DNA from 3 places in the Streptomyces sp. DT190 genome. Region 2 is predicted to be linked to each of the others. Evidence: riboswitches for the same ligand, from Rfam matches in the RefSeq annotation. Region 2 holds a riboswitch; each other region holds the start of a gene.
The links. Region 2 has a riboswitch for cyclic di-AMP ahead of ACPXCS_RS03375 (M23 family metallopeptidase). Riboswitches for the same ligand answer to the same signal wherever they lie in the genome.
Positions count from the first base shown of each region.

Region 1: it holds a riboswitch for cyclic di-AMP, as region 2 does, so the genes downstream of both, ACPXCS_RS09245 (M23 family metallopeptidase) here and ACPXCS_RS03375 (M23 family metallopeptidase) in region 2, are expected to answer to the same signal.
Region 3: it holds a riboswitch for cyclic di-AMP, as region 2 does, so the genes downstream of both, ACPXCS_RS26570 (transglycosylase SLT domain-containing protein) here and ACPXCS_RS03375 (M23 family metallopeptidase) in region 2, are expected to answer to the same signal.

Region 1 covers NZ_JBNCNM010000003.1:537,628-545,086, reverse strand. The annotation lists gene ACPXCS_RS09255 (M16 family metallopeptidase) at 157-1,557, shown strand; gene ACPXCS_RS09250 (M16 family metallopeptidase) at 1,554-2,942, shown strand; cyclic di-AMP (ydaO/yuaA leader) riboswitch at 3,133-3,296, shown strand; gene ACPXCS_RS09245 (M23 family metallopeptidase) at 3,309-4,097, shown strand; gene ACPXCS_RS09240 (GntR family transcriptional regulator) at 4,286-4,981, shown strand; gene ACPXCS_RS09235 (HPr family phosphocarrier protein) at 5,155-5,436, opposite strand; gene ACPXCS_RS09230 (GNAT family N-acetyltransferase) at 5,612-7,459, shown strand, end outside.
Region 2 covers NZ_JBNCNM010000002.1:1,269-8,727, reverse strand. The annotation lists gene ACPXCS_RS03405 (RNA polymerase sigma factor SigF) at 284-1,144, shown strand; gene ACPXCS_RS03400 (MarR family winged helix-turn-helix transcriptional regulator) at 1,200-1,718, opposite strand; gene ACPXCS_RS03395 (GTP cyclohydrolase II) at 1,836-2,477, opposite strand; gene ACPXCS_RS03390 (MarR family winged helix-turn-helix transcriptional regulator) at 2,616-3,131, opposite strand; gene ACPXCS_RS03385 (dihydrofolate reductase family protein) at 3,208-4,338, shown strand; tRNA gene ACPXCS_RS03380 (tRNA-Met) at 4,401-4,474, shown strand; cyclic di-AMP (ydaO/yuaA leader) riboswitch at 4,780-4,936, shown strand; gene ACPXCS_RS03375 (M23 family metallopeptidase) at 4,948-5,979, shown strand; gene ACPXCS_RS03370 (PrsW family intramembrane metalloprotease) at 6,133-7,459, opposite strand, start outside.
Region 3 covers NZ_JBNCNM010000017.1:14,201-21,659, forward strand. The annotation lists gene ACPXCS_RS26560 (LolA family protein) at 1-572, opposite strand, end outside; gene ACPXCS_RS26565 (polyprenyl synthetase family protein) at 804-1,814, opposite strand; cyclic di-AMP (ydaO/yuaA leader) riboswitch at 2,318-2,496, shown strand; gene ACPXCS_RS26570 (transglycosylase SLT domain-containing protein) at 2,500-3,258, shown strand; gene ACPXCS_RS26575 (HAD family hydrolase) at 3,222-4,070, opposite strand; gene ACPXCS_RS26580 (GNAT family N-acetyltransferase) at 4,242-5,327, shown strand; gene ACPXCS_RS26585 (glycosyltransferase) at 5,347-6,642, shown strand; gene ACPXCS_RS26590 (polysaccharide deacetylase family protein) at 6,786-7,459, shown strand, end outside.

The DNA of each region.
Region 1 (7,459 bases), on a different contig from region 2:
ACAAGCGGGACCAGGACCCTGTCCTCGAGGTCTTCCGGGAGGCCGGGAGCAGGTCGAGGGCGGGAACTTCACCAGGGCTCCGCACGCTTGCATACAGTGGCAGGACCGGCAGGAATCCGCGGTTGTGAAGACCGCTCCGCGATCGAAGGGACGTACATGCCCATGGGTCACACGGCCACAGCCCAGGCAGGCTCCGGGGGCCTGACAGCGACCGAGCACCGCCTGGCCAACGGTCTGCGCGTGGTGCTCTCCGAGGACCACCTGACCCCGGTCGCGGCGGTGTGCCTCTGGTACGACGTCGGCTCGCGCCACGAAGTCAAGGGGCGTACCGGCCTGGCTCACCTTTTCGAGCACTTGATGTTCCAGGGCTCCGGCCAGGTCAAGGGCAACGGCCACTTCGAGCTCGTCCAAGGCGCGGGCGGCTCGCTGAACGGCACGACGAGCTTCGAGCGGACCAACTACTTCGAGACCATGCCCGCCCACCAGCTGGAGCTCGCGCTCTGGCTGGAGGCCGACCGGATGGGCTCCCTGCTCGCCGCCCTCGACGACGAGTCGATGGAGAACCAGCGGGACGTCGTGAAGAACGAGCGCCGCCAGCGCTACGACAACGTCCCCTACGGCACCGCCTTCGAGAAGCTCACCGCCCTCGCCTACCCCGAGGGCCACCCCTACCACCACACCCCCATCGGCTCCATGGCCGACCTGGACGCGGCCACCCTGGAGGACGCGCGCGCGTTCTTCCGCACGTACTACGCGCCGAACAACGCCGTGCTCTCCGTGGTCGGGGACATCGACCCGGAGCAGACCCTGGCCTGGATCGAGAAGTACTTCGGCTCCATCCCCGGCCACGACGGCAAGCCCGCGCCGCGTGACGGCTCGCTGCCCGAGATCATCGGCGAGCAGCTGCGCGAGGTCGTCGAGGAGGACGTCCCGGCGCGCGCCCTGATGGCCGCCTACCGCCTGCCGCACGACGGCACGCGCGCGTGCGACGCGGCCGACCTGGCCCTCACGGTCCTCGGCGGCGGCGAGTCCTCCCGCCTGTACAACCGCCTGGTACGGCGCGACCGTACGGCCGTCGCGGCGGGCTTCGGCCTGCTGCGGCTCGCCGGGGCGCCCTCCCTGGGCTGGCTGGACGTGAAGACGTCCGGCGACGTGGAGGTGCCGGTCATCGAGGCCGCCATCGACGAGGAGCTCGCCCGGTTCGCCGAGGAGGGCCCCACGGCCGAGGAGATGGAGCGCGCCCAGGCCCAGCTGGAGCGCGAATGGCTGGACCGGCTCGGCACGGTCGCCGGCCGCGCCGACGAACTGTGCCGCTACGCCGTGCTGTTCGGCGACCCGCAGCTGGCGCTCACCGCCGTGCAGCGTGTCCTGGAGGTGACGGCGGAGGAGGTCCAGGAGGTCGCCAAGGCCCGCCTGCGCCCCGACAACCGCGCGGTGCTCGTCTACGAGCCCGTCGCCGACGAGAACGACGAGACCGCTGACGAGACCGACGACGCCGACACCGCCGGGGACACCGCAGCCGCGGCCGGCGACGAGAACGAGGAGGCGGCCAAGTGACCGAGCTCGCCACGATGGACTTCCACCCCCGGCCGCAGGCGGGCGAGGCCCGGCCGTGGGCCTTCCCGGCCCCCGAGCGCGGCACGCTCGGCAACGGCCTGACGGTGCTGCGCTGCCACCGCCCGGGCCAGCAGGTCGTCGCCGTGGAGGTGCTGCTGGACGCGCCCCTGGAGGCCGAGCCGGCCGCCCTGGACGGCGTGGCCACGATCATGGCGCGCGCCTTCTCCGAGGGCACCGACAAGCACTCCGCCGAGGAGTTCGCGGCCGAGCTGGAGCGGGCCGGCGCGACCCTGGACGCGCACGCCGACCACCCCGGTGTCCGGATCAGCCTGGAGGTCCCGGCCTCCCGGCTCGCGAAGGGGCTCGGTCTGGTCGCCGACGCCCTCAGGGCGCCCGCGTTCGCGGACAGCGAGGTCGAGCGGCTGGTCCGCAACCGCCTCGACGAGATCCCGCACGAACTGGCCAACCCCTCCCGCCGCGCCGCCAAGGAGCTCTCCAAGGAGCTGTTCCCGGCCGGTTCGCGCATGTCGCGGCCCCGGCAGGGCACCGAGGAGACGGTCGCCGCGATCGACTCCGCCGCCGTCCGCGCCTTCTACGAGAAGCACGTCCGTCCCGCCACGGCGACCGCCGTGGTCGTCGGCGACCTCACGGGCATCGACCTGGACGCCCTGCTCGCCGACACCCTGGGCTCCTGGACCGGTTCGTCGGCCGAGCCGCGGCCGGTGCCGCCGGTGACCGCCGACGACACCGGCCGGGTCGTCATCGTGGACCGCCCGGGCGCCGTCCAGACGCAGTTGCTGATCGGCCGGATCGGCCCGGACCGGCACGACCGTGTCTGGCCCGCGCAGGTGCTCGGCACGTACTGCCTCGGCGGCACCCTCACCTCCCGCCTGGACCGGGTCCTGCGCGAGGAGAAGGGCTACACCTACGGGGTGCGGTCCTTCGCCCAGGTGCTGCGGTCCGCGCCGGACGGGACCGGTGCCTCGATGCTCGCCATCAGCGGTTCCGTGGACACCCCCAACACCGGCCCCGCCCTGCAGGACCTGTGGACGGTGCTGCGCACCCTCGCCGCCGAGGGGCTGACCGACGCCGAGCGGGACGTGGCCGTGCAGAACCTGGTCGGCGTGGCACCGCTGAAGTACGAGACCGCGGCGGCCGTCGCGAGCACGCTGGCCGACCAGGTCGAGCAGCACCTGCCCGACGACTACCAGGCCACGCTCTACCGCCGGCTCACCGAGACCGGCACGGTGGAGGCCACGGCGGCGGTCGTCAGCGCCTTCCCCGTGGACCGTCTGGTGACCGTCCTCGTGGGCGACGCGGCGCAGATCAAGGCCCCGGTGGAGGCCCTCGGCATCGGCGCCGTCACGGTCGTGGCCGCCGAGTAGCGGCCCGCGCGCAGGGGCCCTGGTTGTCTTCTAAGGCACCAGGGCTCCTTTATGCCCGAATTGGGGCGGGAGTTGCCCGTCTGCCCTGTGGGATGCGCTACAAAAGCCGCGATCCGTTTGGGAATTGAAAGTGGCCCCGCTTAGCGTCGTCCGGGCTGTTCGTCAGGCAGTGCGCCGCACCCGCGGCACCGGACAGTCATCGCCGAGTCCCCGTACGGCGCGAGCCAGGGGAGCCGGGGACCCACGCAGTCCCTGGGGTGAATCGGGCGCCCGCGCGAGTCGCGAGGGGGCCCGTAGGAGACCTTCCTGCTCCGAACCCGTCAGCTAACCCGGTAGGCGAGAGGGAAGGAAAGGACCAGCCACTTCATGGCGTTCACTCGCGCCACCGGCAAGCATCGCCGCCCCAGCAGGATCCAGCGCGGCACGGCCCGCGCGGCGGGCGTCGCGGCTCTCGCCACCACCGGTGTGATCGGCACCGTCGCCGGCCCGGCCTTCGCCGCCAATGAGCCCGCCGTCGAGCAGACCGGCCTCACCCCCGTCATCACCATGGGCGACACGGTGGCCCAGCAGATCGACGCCCAGGCGGTCGCGCAGAAGCAGGCGGCCGAGGAGGCCGCCGCCAAGAAGAAGGCCGAGGAGGCCGCGCGCGAGCGCGCCGCCGAGGTGGCCCGGAAGGCCAAGGAGGCCGCCGAGAAGGCCCGCGAGGCCAAGGAGCGCGCCGCCCGCGAGGCCGAGCGCAAGCGCCTCAACAGCTTCGTGTCCCCGATCCCGGGCTCCTACGTCTCCACCGGCTACAAGGCCGGCGGCGCCGTCTGGTCCTCCGGCAGCCACACCGGCATCGACTTCCACGCCGCCACCGGCACCTCCGTCCACGCGGTCGGCATGGGCACGGTCGTCGAGGCCGGCTGGGGCGGCGCCTACGGCAACCAGGTCGTGATCAAAATGAACGACGGGACGTACACCCAGTACGGCCACCTGTCGTCCGTCGGCGTCTCGGTGGGCCAGCAGGTCACCCCGGGCCAGCAGATCGGCCTGTCCGGCGCGACCGGCAACGTGACCGGCCCGCACCTGCACTTCGAGGCCCGGACCAGCCCCGAGTACGGCTCGGACATCGATCCCCTCGCCTACCTCCGCTCGCACGGCGTGAACCTCTGACGCCACCTCCTGCGCATCCGAAAGGCCCCGGCTCGCCGAGCCGGGGCCTTTCGGCATTCTCCGGACGCCGTGTCCAAAAAATATCCATGGATTCCGGGCTGCCGTCGGAAATTCCGGCTGATTGCAATAGAGTCACGGAACACGCGTCACTCTTCGACGTTTCACGGGGATTAAGCGGAGGTCGGGTCATGCGTATTCCCGCGCACTCGGTGTGCACGGCCATCCGGGACGACATCGTCGCGGGTGTCCACGAGCGCGGCAGCCGGCTCACCGAGGAGCTCCTGGCACGCCGCTACGGCGTCTCGCGCGTCCCCGTCCGGGAGGCCCTGCGCACGCTGGAGGCCGAGGGCTTCGTGGTGACCCGGCGGCACGCGGGCGCGTGCGTGGCCGAGCCCACCGAGCAGGAGGCCGCCGATCTGCTGGAGATGCGCGCGCTGCTGGAGCCGCTCGGCGCGGCCCGTGCCGCCCAGCGCCGCACCGAGGCCCATCTGAAGGTCCTGCGCGGCCTGGTCCGGCTGGGCCAGGAGCGCGCCCGCCGGGGCACCAGCGACGATCTGCGCTCCCTGGGCGGCTGGTTCCACGAGACGCTGGCCCAGGCCTCCGGCAGTCCCGCCCTGATCGCGATGCTCACCCAGCTGCGCCACAAGATCGCCTGGATGTACGCGGTGGAGGCGCCGGCCGATCCGGTGGAGTCCTGGACCGAGCACGGCGCGATCGTGGACGCGGTGGCGCGCGGCGACAGCGAGCGCGCGCGGGCGGTCACGGTGCTGCACGCCGAGCGCGCGAGGTCCGCCCACCGGCTGCGGCCGGGCGCCCCGGGGGACCGCGGCGAGCGTGTGAGGAACTCGCAACATCCCGTAAACACGGCGAGCCTGCGGCATTAACACGGAAGCCGTATACAAAGAGTGGCAGTTTCGCGGGGGATTTATTCTGCTGCCTTTTTCGGGCGGTCCGGTGCGCCGCGTGAATTCGAGGCGCTCCGCTTCCCGGAAATGAGTGAAGCCGCGCCGGCCCGAAAGGCCGGCGCGGCTTCACCCGTGAAAGCCGCTCGAACGACTCAGACGGTCTCGGGCAGCTCCTCCAGGCCCTCGGAAACCAGCTTCGCCAGCCGGTCCAGGGCGGCGTCCGCGCCTTCGGCGTCGGACGCGAGGACGATCTCCTCGCCACCCTGGGCGCCGAGGCCCAGGACGGCGAGCATGGAGGCCGCGTTGACGGGGTTGCCGTCTGCCTTGGCGATCGTCACCGGGACGCCTGCGGCCGTGGCGGCTCGGACGAAGATGGAGGCGGGGCGGGCGTGGAGGCCCTCGGCCCAGCCGACGTTGACGCGGCGCTCAGCCATGTGTTGCTGCCCTTCGCTGTTCAGGGTTGTCTAGACCAGTTTCCCACACGTGAAGCCCGGGGCGGGACCTGTCGTTCCGCCCCGCGGGTGCCGTCGGGTCGCGGCCTCGACCCGACTGACGCCCTCCACAGACTGCCTCGCGCCGTTGTCAGGCGCTAGCCGTACTCTGGGGCCCATGCAGACCTCGCCGGACCGGCACGAGTATCCCGCCCACTGGGAAGCCGACGTGGTGCTGCGCGACGGGGGTACCGCGCGCGTCCGGCCCATCACCGTCGATGACGCCGAGCGTCTGGTCAGCTTCTACGAGCAGGTCTCCGACGAGTCGAAGTACTACCGCTTCTTCGCGCCGTACCCTCGCCTGTCCGCCAAGGATGTCCACCGCTTCACGCACCACGACTTTGTGGACCGGGTGGGACTCGCGGCCACGGTCGGCGGCGAGTTCATCGCCACCGTACGCTACGACCGGATCGGCGCCGACGGAACGCCCGCGTCCGCACCCGCCGACGAGGCCGAGGTCGCCTTCCTCGTGCAGGACGCCCACCAGGGCCGCGGCGTCGCCTCCGCCCTCCTGGAGCACATCGCCGCCGTCGCCCGGGAGCGCGGCATCCGCCGTTTCGCCGCCGAGGTGCTGCCCGCCAACACCAAGATGATCAAGGTGTTCACGGACGCCGGGTACACCCAGAAGCGCAGCTTCGAGGACGGCGTGGTCCGCCTGGAGTTCGACCTGGAGCCCACCGACCGCTCCCTGGCCGTGCAGTACGCGCGCGAACACCGCGCGGAGGCACGGTCCGTGCAGCGGCTGCTCGCCCCCGGCTCGGTCGCCGTCATCGGCGCCGGACGCACCCCGGGCGGGGTGGGCCGCAGCGTCCTCGGCAACATCCGGGACGCCGGCTTCACCGGCCGCCTCCACGCCGTGAACAAGGCCCTCCCCGACGACCAGAAGGAGCTCGACGGGGTGCCGGCCCACCGTTCCGTGCGGGACATCGACGGCCCCGTGGACCTCGCGGTCGTCGCCGTACCCGCCGAGCAGGTCCCCGAGGTCGTCACCGAGTGCGGCGAACACGGCGTGCAGGGACTCGTCGTCGTCTCCGCCGGGTACGCCGAGAGCGGCCCCGAGGGGCGCGACCGCCAGCGGGCCCTCGTGCGCCAGGCGCGCACGTACGGCATGCGCATCATCGGCCCGAACGCCTTCGGCATCATCAACACCTCCCCCCGGGTGCGGCTCAACGCCTCCCTCGCCCCCGAGGTGCCCCGCCCGGGCCGGATCGGCCTGTTCGCCCAGTCCGGCGCCATCGGCGTCGCCCTGCTGTCCCGGCTGCACCGGCGCGGCGGCGGCGTCACGGGCGTGACGGGCGTCTCCACCTTCGTCTCCTCCGGCAACCGCGCGGACGTCTCCGGCAACGACGTCCTGCAGTACTGGTACGAGGACCCCGACACCGACGTCGTCCTCATGTACCTGGAGTCCATCGGCAACCCCCGCAAGTTCACCCGCCTCGCCCGCCGGACCGCCGCCGCGAAGCCGCTGGTCGTGGTCCAGGGCGCCCGGCACGGAGCGGCGCCGCAGGGGCACGCCGTACGGGCGACCCGGCTGCCGCACGCCACGGTCTCGGCCCTGCTGCGGCAGGCCGGCGTGATCCGGGTGGACACCATCACCGAGCTGGTGGACGCGGGCCTGCTCCTCGCCCGTCAGCCCCTGCCCGCCGGCCCCCGGGTGGCGATCCTCGGCAACTCCGAGTCCCTCGGCCTGCTCACGTACGACGCCTGCCTCGCCGAAGGACTGCGGCCGCACCCCCCGCAGGACCTGACCACGGCCGCCTCCGCCGCCGATTTCCACGCGGCCCTCTCACGCGCCCTGGCCGACGACCGGTGCGACGCGGTGGTCGTCACCGCCATCCCGGCGGTGGGGGAGGGCTCGGTCGCGGACGCGGCCCTGGCCCAGGCCCTGCGCTCGGCCGCGGCAGCCGCCCCGGCCAAGCCGGTCCTGGTGGTCCACGTGGAGCTCGGCGGCCTCGCGGAGGCCCTG
Region 2 (7,459 bases):
CTGCTCGGCACCGCTACTTTGTGGCTCCACGACTATAGTTGTCAAACGACAACTGTCCGTTCCGCGTGTCCCCCGGTCTCTTTCGCCGCACCGCAACCGCCCGCCTCCCGTTCGTACCGACACACCTGTCGTGCGGATACCCCGACACCGCCCCGACCTGCGCCGACTGTGGTCTACGTCTCGGCAGGGCCGGTGCGGGGCATGACCGGGGCGAGGGCGGGTAGCGGCGGTGGAGGTGGCCTGTCGGGGGATCGGAGCGGGCCGGAACTACGAGGGAGGGCCCGTGACCGCGACCACGCGCATCGGCACGACGACGGATTCCGCCACCTACGCAGGCGAGGAGCTGCCGCAGATCGCGGAGCCGCAGAAGGTCCCTCCGCAGGACGCGCGCGAGCTGACGGGACAGTTCCTCGACCGCCTGGCGGTGCTGGAGGAAGGCACTCCCGAATACCAGTACGCGCGCAACACGCTCATCGAGATGAACATGTCGCTGGTGCGCTTCGCGGCCCGCCGGTTCCGCTCCGGCGGCCAGTCGATGGAGGACGTCGTCCAGGTCGGCGTGATCGGCCTGATCAAGGCCATCGACCGGTTCGAGGTCTCCCGCGAGGTGCAGTTCACCAGTTTCGCGGTGCCTTACATCGTCGGTGAGATCAAGCGTTTCTTCCGGGACACCTCCTGGGCGGTGCACGTGCCGCGCCGGCTGCAGGAGGCCCGTACGGAGCTGGCCAAGGCCACCGAGGAGCTGGCGTCCCGGCTGGGCCGCGCGCCCCGGGTCGCGGAGCTGGCGGCGCTGATGAACCTGTCCGAGGAGGAGGTCGTCGAGGCGCAGATCGCCGCCAACGGCTACCTGTCCTCCTCGCTCGACGCCACGATCACCGGTGACGCGGAGGAGAGCGACACCAAGCTCTCGGAGTTCATCGGCGGGGAGGACCCGGCGCTGGAACTGGTCGAGGACTTCCACGCCCTGGCCCCGCTGGTCGCCGAACTCGACGAGCGCCAGCGCCTGATCCTGCACCTGCGCTTCGTGGAGGAGCTCACGCAGGCGGAGATCGGCGCCCGGCTCGGCATCTCGCAGATGCACGTCTCCCGGCTGCTCTCCCGCACGGTGGCCCGCCTGCGGTCGGGGATGCTGGCGACCGGCTGAGGCCCATGGGTGAGAGGTGAGCGCGGGACGTGCCGGGGCCGGGCACGTCCCGCGCTCATCGTCGCCCCCGCGGCCCCTCCGTCCCGTCCACGCGGGGGACCGCGGTCCGCCGGGCGGCCAGGAACCCCCGCAGCCCGCGGCTGAGCGCGGCCCGTTCCGCCGGTGCCATCGCCTCCAGTGCCGCGGTGAGGGCCTGGGCGCGGCGCACCGCCACATCGCTCAGGATGCGCTGGCCGTGGGCGGTGAGCCGGAGTTGCACCTCGCGGCGGGTGCCGGGGTGCGGGGCGCGTTCCAGCAGGCCGGCGGCCGCCAGGCGGTCGCAGAGGCGGCTGGCCGTGGGCAGTCCGATGTCCAGCCGGTCGGCCAGGGACGTCAGGTTCAGGCCGGGCGCCGCCTGCAGGGTGCGCAGCGCGCGCAGCTGATGGGGGGACAGTCGCAGCGAGGCCTCCTGGGCGGCGACCGCCCACAGGGCCGTCAGGCTCTCCACGGCATCGGCGATCTGTGCCGCGACGGCTTCCGGGCCATCGCTCCGTCCCCTTGCCCGGTGGTCTCCGGGGCCGTCGAGATCGGTCACGAAACGGTCACTTTCCATAAGCTCCGGGTACTGCGGAGGTCGCCCTCATTCAAAGGCTGTACCCGTAGAGCCGAGTGGCAAGCAGTCCCGTTCGGCGCCGGATCGGACCCGGGTGGCTCAGCCGGCGCTCAGCTCCGTCAGCGCCGCGAGCGGCAGCGTGTGCTGCGTCTGCAGGACCTTGGCGCGCAGATAGCGGACGTTGTGCGCGGTGGTGAAGACGCCGGTCGGTATCCGGTCGCGGACGCCGACGCCCAGGGCGCGCAACTGGGCGGCCTTGTCGGGGTTGTTGGAGAGCAGGTCCAGCTCGCCGACGCCGAGGGCCCGCAGCATCTGCGCCGCGGCCGTGTAGTCGCGGGCGTCCTCGGGCAGTCCCAGCGCCGCGTTCGCCTCGTAGGTGTCCAGGCCCTGGTCCTGCAGGGCGTACGCGTCCAGCTTGTTGTAGAGGCCGATGCCCCGGCCCTCCTGGCGGAGGTAGAGGAGCACGCCGCCGCGCTCGGCGATGCGCTCGACGGCCTCGCGCAGTTGCGGGCCGCAGTCGCAGCGGGCCGAGCCGAACACGTCCCCGGTCAGGCACTCCGAGTGCAGTCGCACCAGCGGGACCGGGCCGGGCTCGCCCAGGACGACGGCCACGTGCTCCCGGCCGTCGGCCAGGCCGTGGAAGGTGACGAGCTCGGCGTCGGCCTCGTAGCCGTCGTGGAAGCGCAGCGGGACCCGGACGCGGGAGCGCGGGGTGGCGAGGACGCTGGGGGTGTCGGGCACGCGGGGCCTCCGGGTTCCGTTCCTGTTCGGCTGCACAGCCGTCTGCCGGGTTGCTTCAGATTTGAAGCAGACCCACGACCGGAACCCTACGCTTGCTTTAAAGTTGAAGCAATAAGGGGTGCCCCGGTGTGGCGTGCGTCACGAACAGGCGCCCGAGGACCGTCGTCGCCACGGCACCTCGTCCGCGTCCGGCCGTCCCCCGTCCTCCTGCAACCCGTGTGCGATCGCCGCGGAGATCTCCTCCAGCTGGCCGACCTGCTCCGGGCTGAGCCGGTCGAACAGGAAGCTCCGCACGGTCGCGACGTGGCCCGGCGCCGCCCGCTCCAGTACGGCGAACCCCTCGTCGGTCAGCGCCGCGACGCTGCCCCGCCGGTCGTCCGCGCACGCCTCGCGCCGCACCATGCCGTCCTTCTCCAGCCGGGTCACGGCGTACGTCAGCCGGCTGCGCGTGATCTTCAGCCGCTCGGCGAGATCCGTCATGCGCAGCCGCCGTTCCGGAGTCTCCGACAGGACCGACAGGATGGAGTAGTAAAGGTGGGGCATGCCGGCGTCCTGCTGGAGCTGCCGGTCGATCGCGTCCTCCAGGAGCAGCGAAGCGGCGATGTAGGCGCGCCAGGCGCGCTGCTCCTCGGGGGTGAGCCAGCGGGTCGTCATGCCGCCAGTGTAAGTTTGTTTCAAACTTGAACCAAGTCTTGTCCCGTCCGCCGTCCCGACCAGCCGCGGAGCGCCGATGTCCCACCCGTACGTCCTGCTGTCCGCCGCCGTCTCCCTCGACGGCTACCTGGACGACACCGGTCCCGAACGCCTGCTGCTGTCCAGCCCGGCCGACTTCGACCGGGTCGACGAGGTACGCGCCGCCGCCGACGCGATCCTGGTCGGTGCCGGGACGATCCGCGCCGACAACCCGCGGCTGCTGGTGAACTCGCCCGGGCGCCGCGCCGCTCGGGTGGCCGCCGGCCGGCCCGAGTACCCGCTCAAGGTCACCGTCAGCGGCTCCGGCGAGCTCGACCCGGACGCCCGCTTCTGGCACACCGGCGGCGAGAAGGTCCTGTACACGACCGACCGCGGCGCCGAACGGGCCCGGGCCCTCGGCATCGCCGCCGACGTCGTCCCGCTCGGCCCGGATCTCGACTGGCGCCGGCTCCTCACCCACCTGCACGACGTCCGGGGCGTGGGCCGGCTCATGGTCGAGGGCGGCGGCCTGATCCACACCCAGCTGCTCACCCAGGGCCTCGCCGACGAACTGCAGTTGGTCCTCGCCCCGCTCTTCGTGGGCGACCCGCAGGCCCCCCGCCTCTTCGGGCCGGGCGGCTACCAGGGCGGCCGGCTCCGGCTGCTCCAGACGCGGCGGATCGAGGACGTCGTCCTCATGCGCTACGCGCCCACCGCCCCGGGCACCGGCGGTCTGCCCGTCGCCGCCGACCACCACTGGCTGGCCCTGGCGTGCGAACTGGCGGAGCGCTGCCCGCCCTCGGACACGGCGTTCAGCGTGGGCGCGGTGGTGGTCGCCGCCGACGGTACGGAACTCGCCCGCGGCCACTCCCGCGAGGGCGGCGACCCGGTCGTGCACGCCGAGGAGGCGGCCCTGGCCAAGACCGACCCGGCCGACCCGAGGCTGGCCGGCGCGACGGTGTACTCCAGCCTGGAGCCCTGTGCCCGCCGGGCCTCCCGGCCCGCGCCCTGCGCCCGGCTGATCCTCGACGCGGGCGTGCGCCGGGTGGTCACCGCCTGGCGCGAGCCGGACACCTTCGTGGCGGCGGCCGACGGCAGCGGTGTCCTGACCGCCGCCGGAGCGCAGGTCGTGGTCCTGCCGGAGCACGCCGAGCGGGCCCAGGCGCCCAACCGCCACCTGCTGTCCTGAGCACCCGGGGACGGGTGTGGCACGAGCTGTCCTGCGCATGGCGTACACTGGAGTCACAACGACGCGGGGTGGAGCAGCTCGGTAGCTCGCTGGGCTCATAACCCAGAGGTCGCAGGTTCAAATCCTGTCCCCGCTACTGAAGGCCGAGGGCCGGAATCCGAAAGGGTTCCGGCCCTCGGCGTGTTCGGCCCTCGCCGTCACCGGCACACCGGTCCTCACACAGGGTGATCGAATCCTCCCTCTGTGCATAACAACTGACACACCGTCAGAACTGTTGTGGCGCCTGGGGGGCAGTCAACTCGCCCGATTTAAGCCAGTCATGGCAGGTAAGTCCACGTGAAAAACGTTAATGATCAAGCGGAACCGCTGGAATACGCACCGCGCCTCCATTAACGTTCGATAACGCAGCGCGGTCGTCCCAGCCGTCACAGAAGGCGGCTCCGTGCGCACGCGCCGAATCCCGAAAGGGAACCGGGGAACCACCACTTGGGGTGAATCGAGCGGATGCCGCCGTGGAAGCACGGCCGGTATACGCGCGTAGGAGACCTTCCTGCTCCGAACCCGTCAGCTAACCCGGTAGGCGAGAAGGAAGGAAAGGAGTACGCCCACGTGGCGTCCAACCGGCCTGCCCCCGCGGCCCCGTTCGCGACGGAACAGCGCGACACCGAAGTCTTCGGCTACGGCGGTCAGCGCACCGACGAGGGCCCGTTCCAGGAGTGGAACCCCACCGCGGAGTCCATCCGTCCCGTCCGTGGCCGGCATCGCGTCACCAAGCAGCGCGGCGGAGGGCTCGCCCGCAGCTCCACCGTCCTGGGCGTCGGCGTCATAGCCGCCGTCGGCGCCGGCGGCATGGCCAGCGCCCAGACCGGCAAGCCGCCGGTGTCGATCTCCGTGCCGGACCTTCCCTCGGTGGGTTCCCTCATCTCGGACGACGACACCCCCGAAGGCTCCGCCACTCCGCTCAGCGACCTCACCACGGCCGCGGCGGACACCGACCAGAGCGGCTCCGGCGCCGGTGAGGCCCTGCGCGCCCGGATCATGGCCCAGGTCGAGCACCAGCAGGAGCAGATCGAGACCAAGGCCGCCGAGGAGGCCGCCGCCGCCGCGGAGAAGGCCGCGGCCGAGGCCGCCGCCAAGGCGGAGAAGGAAGCCAAGGCCAAGGCCGCCGAGGCCAAGCGCAAGGCGGAGGAAGAGGCCCGCAAGAAGGCCGAGGCCGAGCGGCTCGCCGCCCTCGCCAAGCAGTACACGCTGCCGACCTCCTCGTACACCATCACCTCCAGCTTCGGCCAGGCCGGCGCCTACTGGTCCTCCGGCTACCACACCGGACTGGACTTCGCCGCCCCCACGGGCACGCCGATCAAGGCGGTCCACAGCGGCACCATCACCGAGGCGGGCTGGAACGGCTCGTACGGCTACAAGACCGTCCTCACCCTCGATGACGGCACGGAGATCTGGTACGCGCACCAGTCGTCCATCGGCGTCAGCGTCGGCCAGAAGGTCAGCACGGGTGACGTCATCGGGCGCGTCGGCGCCACCGGCAACGTGACCGGGGCGCATCTGCACCTGGAGGTCCACTCCGGCGGTTCCAGCAGCGGCATCGACCCGATGGCCTGGCTGCGGGACAAGGGCCTCAACCCGTAAGCGCCGAGCACCTCGAGAAGCACCGGCAGCCCTGACGACGCCCCCCCGGCGTCAGGGCTGCCGGTCTTTCCTTTCGGGCTTTGGGCTGTGGGCTGTGGGGTTGCGGGCTGCGGGGGTGGGGGCGGGTTCTGAGGGCCGGAGCCCGGTCTGGGGTCAGGACCTGTAGGGGTTGTATGCCGGGTGCGCGGTGGGGCGGGGGGCGTAGCCGGTGGGGTGGCCGTGGGCGGGTGTGTGGCCGTAGGTGTGGCCGTATGGGTGGCCTTGGCCGTACGTCCCGGGCATCGGCCACGACGGGGGCGTCACCGGTGTCGGAGGGGCCGTGATCCGGGCCGCGTGGTCCAGGGCCGGGCGGGCCGCTTCCCGGCGGCGCCACAGTTCGGCGAGCAGTTCCATCTCCCGTACGGCGAAGTCGGATCCCGCCCGGCCGCGGCGGGCCCGGTGCCGCAGGAACGCCAGGGACGTCGCGTACGCCTCGTACCGCGCCACCTCCCGGGCCGCCGCCTTCCCCGCGTGCCGGCGTGCGTACTGGCGGGCGATCCGGCGTGCCCGCATCGAGCCCAGCGCGTACGGCTCGGTCGGGGCCAGCCAGCCGGCGACCGCGTAGGCGGGCAGCTCCGCGCGCACGGTCCGCAGCTCACGCTGCCGCGTCCAGATCACCAGCCAGGTCAGCAGCGCGAAGATCGGCACCATGAAGGCCGCGTACACGGCGAAGAACCCGTACTCCCCGAACGCCGACGAGCCGTTCCACATCGCGTGCATCCCCATCGCCAGCAGCAGCCCGGCGAGCGGGAAGGCGACGCGGCGCAGGTGCTGGCGGTCCGCGGAGAGCGCCGCGACGCCGAAGCCGATGCCGGTCAGGACGGTGAACAGCGGGTGCGCGAACGGCGACATGATGATGCGGACGAAGAAGGTCGCCGCCGTGACGGAGGCGATGCCGCTGCCGCCGGTGAGCTGGTCGGTGCCGAAGGCGGTGCCCAGGTAGAGGATGTTCTCCGTGAACGCGAAGCCGGTCGCGGTGACACCGGCTATGACCACGCCGTCGACGATGCCGGTGAAGTCGCGGCGGCGGAAGAGGAAGACCAGGAGCACGGCCGCCGCCTTGGCCGACTCCTCGACCACCGGCGCTATCACCGTCGCGCCGAGGGTGTCCGCGCTGGACGGGTCCGCGGTCGCGGTCGCTATCCATCTCGTGGCGAAGCTGTTGGCGACGATCGCTATGAGCGCCGCCGCGCAGGCGCCCCAGGCGAAGGAGAACACCAGGTTGCGCCAGGGGCCCGGTTCGACGCGGTCCAGCCAGCGGAACGAGGCGATGAGCAGGGGCACGGGCAGGAGGGCCAGGCCGAGCCCGACCAGGAAGCCGTCGGTGCCGGTCTCCTCGCGGACCAGGGCGAGGATGACCAGGCCGGATATCGCGAGAAGGGTGGTCGGCGCGCCGTAGCGCACCCAGGGGCGCTGCCACCAGTGGGCGTGCCGCAGCGGG
Region 3 (7,459 bases), on a different contig from region 2:
CCCTTCGGGGTGGCCGGCGGCTGCTGCTCCTCGCCGTGCTCCGCGCTCTCGGAGGCGGTGCCGTGGTAGACCTCGTTGGACTTGCTGTCGTAGGCCCAGACGTCCTTGCCGTTGTGGACGACGCTGTACTCGGCGGCGTCCTCCAGCAGCGACAGCTTCTGCCGGTCGGGACCGTCGGCGGCGACGCGCAGGGTGTGGGTGCCGGAGGCCAGTTCGGTGAGCTTGGCCGTCGGATCGGCGGAGGAGCCGCCCTCGTCCCGGCCCGCGGCGCCGGACATCAGGCCGGACTCCAGACCGCCGAGGTTCGGCAGGCCCAGGTCGGTGCTGATCTTCACCGTGCCGGAGAGCTGCTCGGTGTCCGACGCGGCGATCTTCTCGATGAGCTGCTGGGCGGTGATCTTCGGAAGGTCGGGGTCACCGGAGTCGGCGAGTGCGGGGACCAGGCCGATCGTCGCGGCCGCCACCCCCACCACCGTGACCGGGACGACGTACCGCGCGGCCTTGCGCCGCCGGGAGTGCTGCTCGTCGACCTCCCCGCCGGTCGTGCTGTCGTCGGATGCGTACGGTGCCATGTGTGCCCTACCTCCGTGGTCGGCGGCGGCTGTCCGTGTCGTCCACGCACTCGTCCCTGAGCCGCCATTCTCACCCGAACTGGTGAGGAGTGGTGTGTTCCGTGGTCTCCATCTGACCAAATCCGCCAGGGAGATACGTCAGACCCCGGACTCAACTCCGCGTACTGCTGGGGTATGACACGGAGGGTCGGCTTCTCCCCCGACCCGTAGGGGTCGGGGGTCGGCGGGCGGTCAGCCGGCCCGGTGCACCACCGCGTCGCACAGTTCCACGAGCGCGGTCTTCGCGGCGCAGTCGCGCAGCGGCGCCAGCGCGGAGCGGGCGTCCTCGGCGTAGCGGACGGTGTCCCGGCGGGCCTGTTCGAGCGCCGGGTGGGCGCGCAGCAGGCGCAGGGCCTCGGCGTGCCGGTCGTCGTCGGTGAGGTCGGAGTCCAGCAGCTCGCACAGGGCGACGTCCTCCGCGAGGCCGAGCCGGGCCGCCCGCTCGCGCAGCCGCAGCACCGGCAGGGTCGGGATGCCCTCGCGCAAATCGGTGCCGGGGGTCTTGCCGGACTCGTGGGAGTCGGAGGCGATGTCCAGCACGTCGTCCGCGAGCTGGAAGGCGACGCCGAGCCGCTCGCCGTACTGGGTCAGCACGTGCACGACCGTCTCGTCGGCGCCCGACATCATCGCGCCGAACCGGCAGGAGACCGCCACCAGCGAGCCGGTCTTGCCGCCCAGCACGTCCAGGTAGTGCTCGACCGGGTCGCGCCCGTCCTGCGGTCCGGCCGTCTCCAGGATCTGCCCGGTCACCAGCCGCTCGAACGCCTCGGCCTGCACCCGCACCGCCTCCGGGCCCAGGTCGGCCAGGATGTGCGAGGCGCGCGCGAAGAGGAAGTCGCCGGTGAGGACCGCGACGGAGTTGCCCCAGCGGGCGTTGGCGCTGTCCACCCCGCGGCGTACGGCGGCCTCGTCCATCACGTCGTCGTGGTACAGCGTGGCGAGGTGGGTCAGCTCCACGACCACGGCCGAGGGCACGATCCCGGGCGCGTGCCGGTCGCCGAACTGGGCGGCGAGCATCACGAGCAGCGGCCGGAACCGCTTGCCGCCGGCCCGCACCAGGTGCTGGGCGGCCTCCGTGATGAAGGGCACCTCACTCTTGGTCGCCTCTAGCAAGCCTTCCTCGACAGCCGCCAGTCCGGCCTGGACATCGGCTTCCAGAGCCTGGTCCCGCACGCTCAGCCCGAACGGCCCGACGTCGGTCACGAGGGGTCTCCTGTCTGCTGGTGTCTGCCGGTGCTTACGCGGATTGTCGATAGGTCGCTGCCATCACTCGAGTCAGCGTATCCGGTCACGTTTCGATCACCGCCAGCGCCCATGGTTACAGGCCGGGCGGTATCCGATCACGACCGCCATGTTTTCGATCAGCTCATAAGAACAGACATGTTCCGACTTTCCGGGAATTCGTGACCTATGCGAGATTTGCGGCATTGATGAAGCAAATTCCCCTTGCGGAACATTGCGCCCCGGCTCGCGATCAGTGAATTGAATCACTTCGGCCCTTCCGCGCCACCAGCGGGGCATCGAGGGGTTCCCCCTTTCCCGGAAAGCGAGTTGAGCCTTGGCAGGCGCAAAGGATCAAGCGCCCCCTCGGCCCCGGACCAAGGTCAACAGGCGCCCGGTGTGACTCCGGTGCTTGTTCCCGGCATGTGCTCTCGCATACGTTCCGGCCCAGTCCGGCGGACGCCGAATCCTGCCACCGCCCGGACTCCCCACACACACCGACTCACTCACGCAGGGCAGGAGCGGGGGACCCAGGTAAGTCGCCGGTCCGTGACAGGGACCGGCTCGGGGTGAAGCCGCGCACGACAGCACCACGCCGTGTGCGGCCGGGCACCTCCCGGCCCGAACCCGACAGCTCACCTCGCAGGCGCCGGAGAGGAACATCGCCATGCCCGGACGAGGTAAGCACCGTCGCCCCAGAAGGAACCCGATCACCCGTGGTGTCGTCGCCGCCGGCACCGGCGGAGCGGCACTGACCCTCCCGCTCCTCGGCGCCACGCACGCCACCGCCGCCGAACCCCAGAGCGCGCCCGCCGCGCAGAGCGTGCCGCAGGCGGTCAAGCCCGCCGGGTCGCTCACGTACACCGTGGCCAAGGGCGACTCGCTCTACCGCATCGCGGAGAAGTACGACGTCTCCGGCGGCTGGAAGCAGCTGTACAAGGCCAACCGCGCAGCCGTCGGCGACGACCCGAAGCTGATCCGCCCGGGTCTGAAGCTGAAGGTCGCCACGGCCGAGGCCGCCACGGAGAAGGCGACCCCGTCGTCCGCCCCGGCCAAGCCGGCCGGCGGCGTCACGCAGGCCACCCCGGCCGCCGCGCAGACCTACGCGAACAACCTCGACGGATGGATCCGCGAGGCGCTGGACATCATGGCCCAGAAGGGCATCCCGGGCTCGTACGACGGGATCTACCGCAACATCATGCGGGAGTCGTCCGGCAACCCGCAGGCGATCAACAACTGGGACTCGAACGCCGCCAAGGGCACCCCGTCCAAGGGCCTGCTCCAGGTCATCGACCCGACCTTCGCCGCCTACCACGTGCCCGGCACCCCCTACGACCCGTACGACCCGGTCGCCAACATCACGGCGGCCTGCAACTACGCGGCCGACCGCTACGGCTCGATCGACAACGTCAACGGCCCGTACTGAGCACTCCCGCCCAGCAGTCGCTCGAGGACGACGGCGATGCCGTCGTCCTCGTTCGACAGCGTGATCTCGTCGGCGACGGCCTTGAGTTCGGGATGGCCGTTGGCCATCGCCACGCCGTGCGCCGCCCAGTCGAACATCGGGATGTCGTTGGGCATGTCACCGAAGGCGATGGTGTCGGCCGGCCGCAGCCCCAGGTGCTCGGCGGCCAGCGCCAGGCCCGTCGCCTTGGTGACCCCGCACGGCTGGAGCTCCACCGTGCCGGGCCCCGACATCGTCACCGTCGCCAGTGACCCGACCACCGAACGGGCCGTCGCCGCCAGCTCGTCGTCCGACAGGTAGGGGTGGCGCAGCAGCACCTTGCTGATCGGCTCGCCCCACAGCTCGTCGCGCCGGTCGACCCGCACCGCGGGCAGCGTCGGATGCGGCATGAGGTAGCCGGGCTCGATGAGCGTGAGCCCGTCGACCCCGTCCTGGTCGACCGCCGCGTACACCTGCCCCACCTCGGCCTCGATCTTGCCCAGGGCGGTCTCGGCCAGTTCCCGGTCCAGCGTGATGGACCACAGCAGCCGGTCCGCGCCGGCGTCGTACACCTGCGCGCCCTGCCCGCACACCGCGAGCCCCGTGCAGCGCAGGTCGTCCAGGAGCGGCCGCACTCTCGGCGCCGGGCGGCCCGTCACCACGAGGTGCTGGGCACCGGCGTCCGCCACCCGCGTGAGTACGGCGAGGGACCGGTCGGACAAGGTGTCGTCGCCGCGCAGCAGCGTCCCGTCCAGGTCGGTGGCGATGAGTGAATATGCGAGGGGTGCGGCCATGATCAGAGAATACGGACAACGCGCCCGTTCGTTTCATCACACGGCTCACACCGATTGCCCGGTTGGGGGCCTCTGCACCGGTTGGCAACAACATGGTCCGCTACCTACCCGAGGGGCCGCATCGAGCGGTACCTTCCAAGTGTCCAGGGGGGACTTGATCGGGGGGTCAGGTTGAGCAGTGGGCGCATTCGCGTGGCCGGGGCCGGGGAACTCGGCGAAAAGGACAAGGAGCGCTGGCGTGCGCTGCGCGCCGCCTCGGAGTCTCCGCGCAACCCCTTCATGGAGCCGGAGTTCACCGAGGCCGTCGGTCTGGTGAGGCCGCAGGCCCGGGTCGCGGTGGTCCACGAGGGCCCGGAGCCGGCCGGCTTCCTGCCCTTCGAGCGCGGCCTGTTGGGGCAGGGCCGGGCCATCGGGCTCGGGGTCTCGGACGCACAGGGCGCGATCCTGCGCCCGGGTCTGGACCTGGAGGCGGACCGGCTGCTGCGGGCCTGCTCCCTGTCGTCCTTCGCCTTCGACAACCTGGAGGCCGAGCAGCGGCTGTTCGTCCCGTACGCGGCGGAGGAGCACGCCACCTACGTCGTCGACGTGGAGAAGGGCTACGAGACCTACGAGTCGGTGCTGCGCGCCCAGTCGCCCAAGTTCCTGAAGACCACGCTGGCCAAGGAGCGCAGGCTGGGCCGGCAGGTCGGCGAGGTGCGGTTCGTGTTCGACGAGCGCGACCCGGCCGCGCTGCGCACGCTCATGGACTGGAAGTCGGCGCAGTACCGCAGGACCGGCCGCCGGGACCGGTTCGCGCAGGAGTGGATCACCCGGCTCGTCGGGCACCTGGCCCGCACCCGGGCGCCGGAGTGCAGCGGCACGCTGTCCGTGCTGTACGCGGGCGGGCGGCCCGTCGCCGCGCACTTCGGGCTGCGCTCGGCATCGGTGCTGGCCTGCTGGTTCCCGGCCTACGAGCCGGAGTTCGCGAAGTACTCGCCGGGGCTGGTGCTGCACCTGCGCATGGCGGCGGCGGCGGCCGCCGAGGGCATCGGCACGCTCGACCTGGGGCGGGGCGCGGCCGCGTACAAGGACGCGCTGAGGACGGGCGAACTGCCCGTGTACGAGGGCGCGGTGACGCGGCCGGGGGCGGGCGCGGCGCTGCACTGGCTGAGCCGCGAGCCGGCGCGCCGCGCGCACCGCTTCGTGCGCGGCCGGCCGCGGCTCGCGGCGCTGGCCGCGCGGACGCTGAAGGGCGCGGCCCGGCTGCGCCGTACCTGACGACGAGGGGGGAGGGCGCATGGCCCGTTCGGCGCGTGCGCAGGAGGAGATACGGCGGTTCCTGGCCATCGGGGCGGTGCAGGTCGCCGAGGTGGACCTGGACGGCGAGGAGGCGGTGCTCAGATCCGGCCCGGGGAGCCGGCCGATCACGTCCGGCGAGGTGTTCGTCCTGGTCAGACGGTATGGCCGCCCGGTGGGCACGCTGCTCGGGCGGGTCCCGGAGGGCGCGGATCCGCGGGCTGTGCTGGCGGCGCGGGCCCGGGCGGAGTGCGCCGGCGTGGAGTGCGCCGGCGTGGAGACCGATACGCCGGGGGAACCGCCGTACGCGAGTGTCGTCGTGGCCACCCGGGAGCGTGCCGGGCAGCTGGCCCGGGCGCTGGACTCGCTGCTCGCCCAGGACCATCCGCGGTGCGAGATCGTCGTGGTGGACAACGCGCCCGTGACCGGTGAGACGCGGGAGCTGATCGAGCGGAAGTACGCCGAGCGCGTGCGGTACGTGTGCGAGCCGGTGCCGGGCCTGGCCGTCGCGCACAACACGGGTCTCGCGGCCGCGCGGGGCGAGGTCGTGGCCTTCACGGACGACGACGTGGTGGCCGACCCGCGCTGGCTGACCGAGCTGACCGCGCCGTTCGCCGCCGACCCCCGGCTGGGGTGCAGCACCGGGCTGATCCTGCCCGCGCGGCTGACGACACCGGCCCAGGTGCTGCTGGAGAGCCACGGCGGCTTCGCGAAGGGCTTCACGCCAAGGACGTACGACCCGGCGGACCCGCCGGGCGACGAGCCGCTGTTCCCGTTCACGGCGGGGCGGTTCGGCTCGGGCGCGAACATGGCGTTCCGTACCGAGGTGCTGCGCGCGGTCGGCGGCTTCGACCCGGCGACCGGTGCCGGGACGGCCGCCCGGGGCGGCGACGACCTCTACGGCTTCGTCCGGGTCCTGGCCGCGGGCCACCGGCTGCGGTACACGCCGTACGCCCTGGTCTGGCACCACCACCGGGAGACCTGGCGGGACCTGGAGACCCAGGCCTACGGCTACGGCGCCGGGCTCACGGCGTACCTGACCGCGGTGCTGGTGAACCGGCCCGCGCTGCTGCCGGCGTTCCTCGCGCGGCTGCCGCGCGGCCTGGCCCACGCGCGGGCGCTGACGGCCGTGCGCGAGACGGAGGGCGGGAGCACGCCGGGCGATCACGACGTGCGGACGCATCCCTGGCCGCGGCGGCTGTCGCGGCTGCAGCGCAGAGGGATGCTGTACGGGCCTGTCGGCTATCTGCGGGCGCGGCGGGCGCTGCGCCGGAGCGCGGTTGAGGGGGCGAGATGAAGACGCCGGCACGGGAGCGGGGCGAGGGGCGCGGGGACGGCAGAGGCCGGGCGGAACGGGGTGCGCAGGACGGCGAGGGGCCGATAGCGCCCCGGGACGCGGCCGGGACCCCGGTCGTCCCCGTCTTCCTGTACCACTGCGTGATGGACGACCCGCCCGGCTGGATCGCCGAGTTCACGGTCACGCCCGCGCAGTTCGGCGCGCATCTGGACGCCGTGGTGCGCAGTGGGCGCACGCCCGTCACGATCAGCGCGGTCGCCGACCATCTGGCCGGGCGGGCGCCCCTGCCGCCCCGGCCGGTGCTGCTCACCTTCGACGACGGGTTCGCCGACCTGCCCGGCCCCACCGCCGAGGCGCTGGCCGAGCGGGCGCTGCCCGCCACCGCGTATCTCACCACCGGCGCCATCGCCCCGGGCGGGCGCAGTCTGCTGCCGCCCGCCCCGATGATGACGCTGGCCGGCGTGGCGGAGCTGGAACGTTCCGGCATGGAGATCGGCAGTCACACGGTCACGCATGCCCAGCTCGACACGCTGTCCGCGAAGGACCTGGCGTACGAACTGCGCACCTCCAAGGCCGTTCTGGAGGACGCCCTCGGGCACGAGGTGCGCCACCTCGCCTATCCGCACGGCTACAACAGCCCACGCGTGCGCGCCATGTCGGCCCGGGCCGGCTACGAGACGGCGACCGCGGTCCGCCACGCCCTCAGCTCCGACCACGACGAGCGGTACCGCATCGCCCGGCTCATCGTCCGCCGCGGCCACACCGTCGCCGACGTCGAGGGCTGGCTGGCCGGGACGGGTGCGCGGGTCGCGCCCTA